2 linked regions of the Pontibacter akesuensis genome follow. The protein of the gene in region 1 binds, or shares a complex with, the protein of each later gene. Links are inferred from orthologs where the notes say so. Each region holds a gene or a part of one and is shown on either strand. Other genes may lie near its edges.

Region 1 (4,595 bases):
TTCAGCATAACGGTTAGGTTTAACTACCCTACCTACATCAGAAGGGGCAAAAGCAATCTTTTGCCGCAATCTGGATTGCTTGGCGGCTTCCATGGCCTCTGCCGGCTTTTCCCAGGAAAGAGCTCTGGCAGGCTTGTCTTCATACGTGTTGTATTTGTTGGCTGCTGGTGCCAACGGAGGAAGCACCTTTTCCTGTACAAACTCCTGTGCCTGCTTTACCATTGGCTTCACAGTTTCTTTTGCCTGCTCAGCTTTTGGTTGCAGTTCCCGAAGAATGTCCTCAAAAGAAGTAACCGGCTGCGCTGGCCGTGCCTGTTGCTTGGGGCGTGGCAGGTTCTCCACCTGGTCTTCTCTTTTATTGGGAGATTTAAAAGCTTTGCGCCACTGTGTAATCACAAAATATGCGACTGCAGCAAGTATGTACAATATGATTTTATAATCTTCCATGGCTTTAGCTCCTTTATCAAATATAGCGAAGTATAGGTAAAAAGAAAAATGCCATATCTGCTGTTCTTTCTACAGCAGATGATTAAACCTTTCCGATACCGGGTGCTACACAGGTTTGCGTTGTCAAGCCTACGTCTTTCTCTAGGCACAAAGCTTGGCCTGCTTTTATTCCTCTTTCTTTTCAGAAATTGATAAAAAATAGCCTTTCAAAAAACTAAGCAATATAGAGTAGCAGGTATATTACCTTTACATAAAGTCTTCTGCTTAACAAGGCCTGTTATTATGAAAATTCGTCTTATTTTTGAGTTTAGGATGAGGTTTTTTCGCACCATAGAATGCAAGTTTCAAAATTAGAGATTAGAGGGTTTAAAAGTTTTGGCGACCGCGTCGTGATTAACTTTGATAATGGCATTACGGGCATTGTTGGGCCGAATGGCTGTGGCAAATCTAATATTGTGGATGCCATACGCTGGGTGCTGGGAGAGCAGAAAACTCGTAACCTGCGCTCTGACAAGATGGAGAACGTTATTTTTAACGGTTCCAAAACCAGGAAACCAGTGCAAATGGCCGAGGTATCCATCACCTTCGACAACAACAAAGGCATCCTTCCCACAGAATACTCTCAGGTAACTGTAACGCGTAAATACTACCGCAACGGCGACAGCGAGTATATGCTCAATGGCGTTACCTGCCGTTTAAAGGATATTAATGAACTCTTTCTGGACACGGGCATAGGCTCGGACAGCTATGCCATTATCGAACTGAAAATGGTGGATGAGATCCTGAATGATAAGGAGAACTCTCGTCGCCAGTTGTTTGAGGAGGCTGCGGGTATCTCGAAATTCAGGGTGCGCAAAAAGCAGACGCTGAAAAAGCTGGAGGAAACGGATGCCGACCTGGAGCGTGTAGAAGACGTGCTGCACGAGATCGGCAAGAACATGAAGACGCTGGAGCGCCAGGCAAAGCAGGCCATCAAGTACTTCTCGCTAAAAGATGATTACAAGAAGCACAGCCTGGAATATTCACGCCGCAACATATCCCACTACCAGCAGACGCTGGAGCGGCTGGAGCAGGACGTGCAGCAGGAAATCAGCCTGAAGGAGCAGTACATCACGGCTGTTACCACAGCCGAAGAAGCAATAGCGGATCAAAAAGAGGCTTTGAACGAGACGCAGGAGCAATTGGGTGAGATGCAGCGCTCCATGCAGACGCAGACAGCCAGGCTCCGCCAACTCGAGAATGACATCAAACTTAAATCAGAGCGTGCTTCTTACCTAAAGGAGCGCATGCAGCAGTTGCGCCAGCAAATAAGCCAGGATTCGGCCAACGTGGAGCACACGCAGGAAAGCATTGTGGCACTTCGGGATGAATTGCTGGAGGTGCAGGATAATTTTGCCGGCGCCGAAGAGCAGGTAGCCGACATGAAAGAGCAACTGCAGGAGGCCAATGAGCAGAAGGCGACGCTGCAGGAGGCATATCAGCACCTGGTACAACAGCAAAAAGCAAAGCAGAACGAAGTATACCAGCTCAACAAGTCCCTGGAGATTAGCCAGGTGCAGATCCAGAACATCAATCAGGAACTGGAGCGCCTGCAACAGCAACAGCAGAATGCAGACGAAGATGGCCGTATACTTCAGGAGCAGCTAAAGGAGGCTCAGCTTATACTGGAGGAGAAAACATCGGAGCTGGTGCGCCTGCAGGCAAAAGAAGAAACACTACAGCAGAACATAGAAGCGACAGAAGTCACTATCGAAGAGCTGAAAGGCCAGATGGTGGAGCTTAACCGCACTTTAGATTCCAGGCAAAACCAGTACACGCTTACCAAGTCCTTGGTTGAGAACATGGAGGGATTTCCGGAGGCGATCAAGTTCCTAAGCAAATCAGACAGCTGGAACAAGCCTGCTCCTCTCCTATCCGACATACTTGTTTGTGAGCCTGAATACAAGTCGCTTATAGAAAGTTACCTGGAGCAGTACATGAACTACTTTGTAGTGGATGAGCTGCAGGATGCGGTAGCTGCGGTGGAGCTGTTGAAGCAGGAAAATAAAGGCCGCGCTAACTTTATCATTCTTTCTGAGATAGAGGAACTGGAGCCAACGGCCACCTACAGCGACGGTAATCTGAAGGCAGCCTATGAATTTATGTCGGCTGACAAGAAGTATAGCAGTCTGATGAAGTACATGCTCCGCAATGTGTACATTACCGATGATGCCGAGGATGAACTGTACAGCAGCGACTACAAAACGATCATCCTAAAAGACGGTAGCGCCATCCGTAAGCCATTGAGCTTGTCAGGTGGCTCTGTAGGTGTGTTTGACGGAAACAGATTAGGCCGTAAGCAGAACCTGGAGAAGCTGGCAGAGGAAGTGGCCGAATTGCATGAAAAGGTGGAACTGATGCAGAGCCGCATCAATACGCAGAACCAGATCCTGCAGAACCATAAAAACGAGTCGGAAAGGGAAACGATTAAGGCGCTGGAGAAAGAGGTAAGCAAACTGCAGCAGGACCTGCTAACAGTGCGCATTAAACATGAGCAGCACCAGCAGAATATCCGCAACTTTGACCAGAAACGAGATGAATTGCATGAGCGCCTGCTGGACCTGCGCGAGCAAAGTATGGAAGTATCGCCTCAGGCCGAGGCAGACCAGAAAGAACTGCAGCGTCTGGAGGAGGAGCTTGCTGTTTATACTTCAAATTTGGAGCGGCAGCAAGAACAGATCGCCGTTGTATCCGGCAGGTTGAATCAGGAGAACATACAGTTTCATCAACTCAAAAACCGATTTGCCAGTTTGCAGCAGGAAATCAGCTATAAGCAGAAATCGGTGGAGACAAACCTGGAACGAATTGCTGGCTTGAAGCAGGAAATGGTAACAGCCGAGGCAGAGATCGCAGAGGCGGATACTTTTGTAGAGGACAATCAGGCCGTGGTGGAAAGTATGAACGAGTCGCGGCATGAGTTTGCACAGGAGCTCGAGGAAATGGAGAAAGCCTATTTCTCGCTTCGCGGAGAGATGGATGAAAAGGATAAGACCATCCGGGAACTGCAGCGCAAGCGCCAGAACTCTGATGAGCTGCTTATGCGCATGCAACAAGGCAAGACGGATACGCAACTGAAGCTGGTGGCTATCAAAGAGCGTTTAGCTGCAGAGTTTAATATCTCTGACGAAGATTTCGCCAGTCCGGTACCAGAGGAAGAACTGCTTATACCGCTCTCTAACGAAGAGCTTAGCGAACACATTGCCAGTGTAAAAGTGCAGCTCGACAAGATGGGGCCTGTGAATGCCATGGCTGCCGAGGCTTACGCAGAAATAGAGGAGCGTGACAAGTTTATCACAGAGCAGCGCAACGACCTTCTGAACGCAAAGAACATGCTCATCGAGACCATCAATGAAATTGATACGGTGGCAAAGGAGAAGTTTATGAGCTCGTTCAACCAGATCAAAGACAACTTTAAGCTTGTCTTCCGCAGTCTGTTTACCGAGGAGGATAATTGCGATTTGGTAATATCAGATCCGCAGAACCCCCTGGATGCCAAAATAGAAATTATGGCGCAGCCAAAAGGAAAGCGTCCGCTGACAATCAACCAGCTTTCCGGGGGTGAGAAGACTTTAACGGCAATTTCGCTGCTGTTCGCCATTTACCTGCTGAAACCAGCTCCGTTCTGTATTTTTGATGAGGTGGATGCGCCGCTTGATGATGCCAACATTGACAAGTTTAACAACATCATCCGTAAGTTTTCGAACGACTCCCAATTTATTGTGGTAACGCATAACAAGCGCACGATGGCCTCTACAGATGTAATGTATGGCATCACCATGATTGAAGCAGGAATATCTCGTGTTATACCAGTAGATCTGCGCCAGATAGCTTAATTTATTTTCAATTGTTACCTAAACAGAGAGAGCCGCTATCGATAGCGGCTCTCTCTGTTTATCACTTCTTATATCAAGATCAAGAGGTAGGTTTTTGAAAAAGCCTACAGCATCATGAGATAATTGACAACTGATAATTGTTACAGCACTCCTTGCTCCGGAAACTTGCCTGTCTTGGTACGGTAGAAGGCAAGTATTTTTTCCAGATCGGCCTCCATATCTCCTGATGGATAAATGGCAGGACCGATACCTGCTTCCTTTTTTGCATAATCCAGG
Region 2 (3,340 bases), 2.1 Mb from region 1 along the record:
GTTGCTCTGCTTGAGGAGCGTAGCTTTGATGCCGCTTTCTATCTTGGAAACGATCTGGCGTGGGTCCGGACCAAACTTGCTGATCTTGCCCAGGATGTTCCAGATCTCATCGCGCATTTTGTTGTAGGTGCGCGAGGTGGTGATGTCGGTGAGGTATTCTTTCAGCGCGCCCACGTTCGGGTCGATGCTCATGCAATTATCGTTGAGCACCACCAGCAGGTTTGCGTTGGCTACGCCGGCGTGGTTCATGGCCTCAAACGCCATACCGCCCGTCATGGCACCGTCGCCAATCACAGCAATGTGCTGTCGGTCGTCCTCACCTTTATACTTGGAGGCTACCGCCATACCCAACGCCGCTGAAATGGAGGTGCTGGAGTGGCCTACGCCAAAGGTGTCAAATTCACTTTCTTTGCGCTTGGGAAAGCCCGAGATGCCGCCGTGCTTGCGGTTCGTATGGAAATTATCGCGGCGGCCCGTCAAAATCTTGTGTCCGTAAGCCTGGTGCCCCACATCCCATACCAACTGGTCGTAAGGCGTGTTGAACACGTAGTGCAGCGCCGTTGTGAGCTCCACCACGCCAAGACTGGCGCCAAAATGGCCACCATGAATCGAAACGACATCAATAATGAATTGCCTTAACTCCTGGCTCACTTGCAGCATCTGCTCCGGCTTCAGCTTCCGCAGGTCGGCAGGTGAGTTTATGGAAGCAAGCAGCTCTCCGGGTTTGTTGATCATAGGATTGTCCTTATAGACCTCTAACAAAAAGTTTTGGCGAAAGTTTACAACGCGCGCATTGTAGCCTATCAGCCAAAAGGTAAAGTTACTAAAATATAAAACACAAGCCGCCACCCGTTTAAGTCAAATTGCGCACCAACGCATAATAGCAACTAAAACCACCTAAAGATCAGGTGGCTACGGGAAACTTGTGGCGCTGTGGGGGCAGCCAGGCAATATATGTTTTGCTGTATACCTGTGCTGTGGCAAATGGTTGTGAACTATGGCGGTGCCGGTTTGGGTTGAGGGGGAGCGGGCTGTGTTCCAATCCGCTAAAAATGCTTATTTTTGTTTTCCGCGCAGCCACACGCGCCCTTAATTTTTAAAAGGTGAGTTTCGAGATTAGATTACCGCTGTTTGAAGGTCCGTTCGACCTGCTGCTCTTCTTTATTGAGCGTGATGAGTTGGAGATTCATGACATTCCGATCTTCCAGATCACGAATGAGTTTATGGGCTACCTGAAGGAGTTGGAGCAGCTGAACATTGAGGTAGCCAGCGACTTTATACTTACCGCGGCCACCCTGATGCGCATCAAGGCGAAAATGCTGCTGCCGCGCGCCGAGAAGGATGAGGAAGGCAACGAGATAGACCCGCGCGAGGAACTGGTGCAGCACCTGCTGGAGTACAAGAAGTATAAAAGCGCCACCCCGGATCTGTCGGAGATGGAGGATGCGCGCCTGGCTCAGGAGAATCGCGGCAACATTCATCAGGAGCTGCAGCAGATTGCCAACGCTAATCACTTTGAGTACGAGCTGCAGGATTTAAGCCTGTACAAGATCATGCGCGTGTTCGAGAAAGTGATGACCCGCTACGAGGAGGAGCAGAACAGGCCTAAGCATACCGTTATCCAGTTTCCGTACACGGTGGAGGAGCAGCGCGACATTATCCTGAAAATGGTGCAGGAGCGCAACCACCTGTCTTTTGTGAAGCTAGTGGAGGAGTACCCGGACAAGATCGGGATGATCTTCAACTTCCTGGCCATCCTCGACATGCTGCAACTCAACCTGATCAGCATTGAGGTAGGCGAGGGTTTCAACGACTTTGTGATTATGGAGGCGCAGGGCCAGGCCACGCAGGTAATGCAACTGCTGGCGGAATAGCCCGTTTCAAGGGGAAAGCAGGTGTTTTGAATGCCTTCCCGAATAAGTGCGCACAAGTATAAATTCAATTTTCAGCGGAAAGAATGGGTTTTTGATGTGCGCTTGATAGCTTTACGTGTTTGCCAGGCGCATTGAACCAGCGCCCGGGCAAACTTCGCCCCACTACATGGACCAGAACAAAAAAACCATACTTAAAAGCTTCAGCCCGGTTAAGGTCTTGATACCCGTTTTCCTGGGTTTGGCGGCTACCGCGTGGCTTTTTATCAAGGATGATAAAGTAAGTGAGTTGAAGGGGTTGGCGCAGGCCAACATCTGGTGGCTGGTGGCCGCGCTGGCGGTGCTGGTGGTGCGCGATTTCGGCTACATGTTCCGTATCCGGCACCTGACTGACAAGTTCCTTACCTGGCGCAACAGCCTGGACGTGATTATGCTCTGGGAGTTCGCCTCGGCCGTGACCCCCTCTGTGGTGGGTGGCACCACCGTGGCCACCATCATCCTGAACAAAGAGGGTATTCCGCTGGGCAAATCACTGGCGTACGTCATGCTGACAGCGGTGCTGGACAACATGTTCTTCATCGTTGCCGCGCCCATCGCCTTGCTGGTGTCGCAGGGGGAGGTGTTTCCTACCTTCAACCTTGATCCCTCGGATGTAGCCAAGCTGAAATCTGCCTTCTACATCAGCTACGGCCTGATTGCGGTGTATACTTTCCTGATGATTTACGCGCTTTTCGTGAAGCCGCGGGCGTTTAAGTGGCTGTTGCTGCGGGCTACTTCCATCGGGTTTTTGCGCAAGTGGCGCGTTAACGCGTTTCAGCATGGCAACGAGATTATGTGGGCCTCGCAACAGTTGAAGGGCAAGGACACGGCCTACTGGACCAAAGCCATCGTCTCTACCGTTTTTGTGTGGAGCGCGCGCTATTTCCTGCTAAACTGCCTGATTGCCGCCTTCGTGGATGTTGATTTCAGCGAACACCTGCTCATCATTTCCCGCAACCTCATTTTCTGGATCGTGATGCTGATTGCCATTACGCCGGGCGGAGCCGGAATTGTGGAGATGGCCTTTCCGAGTTTCTTTGGCTTGTTCCTGGGCGGTTTCAGTAGCGTGGTGGTGGTGCTGTATCGCCTGATCACCTACTATCCATACTTAATCCTGGGTTCTGTGTTCCTGCCGAAGTGGATTTCTAAAGTGTTTGGACGCCAGCAGCAGGAGAGCGAGGTAAACGTATAAATAAGATTCTAAAGCGTAAGTATAAACAGGGAAGCCGCACCAAATATTTGATGCGGCTTCCCTGTTTTAGAGCTAGCAAGTATAAACTTAGATTTTGTAAGCCTGGCGTGCCAGCAGTTTCCATTGGCCCTGCTGCTTTTGCCACACGAGCATTACACCTAACTTTACCGTGCCCGGCTTGCCGCTGTCGTTTGTTTCGGCAGAAAGCTTGTGGCGCACAATGGCTGTTTTGCCCGCT

Evidence for each region. The genes of interacting proteins can lie anywhere in the genome.
Region 2: the proteins of smc (region 1) and A0W33_RS10215 are in contact, whole or in part, in a crystal structure (PDB 3ZGX), measured with the Bacillus subtilis proteins. The link is inferred for Pontibacter akesuensis from one-to-one orthologs.

Annotation. Positions count from the first base shown.
Region 1 is NZ_CP014766.1:4,542,130-4,546,724, forward strand. Bases 479-4,519 are described here. They hold smc (chromosome segregation protein SMC), read left to right. Parts: upstream 479-782; coding sequence 783-4,319; downstream 4,320-4,519. Other genes in these bases: A0W33_RS19280 (1-acyl-sn-glycerol-3-phosphate acyltransferase), read right to left, coding at 4,460-4,519. Also shown: A0W33_RS19270 (hypothetical protein), read right to left, coding at 1-447; more of A0W33_RS19280, read right to left, coding at 4,520-4,595. UniProt on the Bacillus subtilis protein: Required for chromosome condensation and partitioning.
Region 2 is NZ_CP014766.1:2,402,286-2,405,625, forward strand. The notes cover bases 203-2,988. They hold A0W33_RS10215 (segregation and condensation protein A), read left to right. Parts: upstream 203-1,103; coding sequence 1,104-1,874; downstream 1,875-2,988. Other genes in these bases: dxs (1-deoxy-D-xylulose-5-phosphate synthase), read right to left, coding at 203-735; A0W33_RS10220 (lysylphosphatidylglycerol synthase transmembrane domain-containing protein), read left to right, coding at 2,041-2,988. Also shown: more of dxs, read right to left, coding at 1-202; more of A0W33_RS10220, read left to right, coding at 2,989-3,102; A0W33_RS10225 (nuclear transport factor 2 family protein), read right to left, coding at 3,190-3,340. UniProt on the Bacillus subtilis protein: Participates in chromosomal partition during cell division. May act via the formation of a condensin-like complex containing Smc and ScpB that pull DNA away from mid-cell into both cell halves.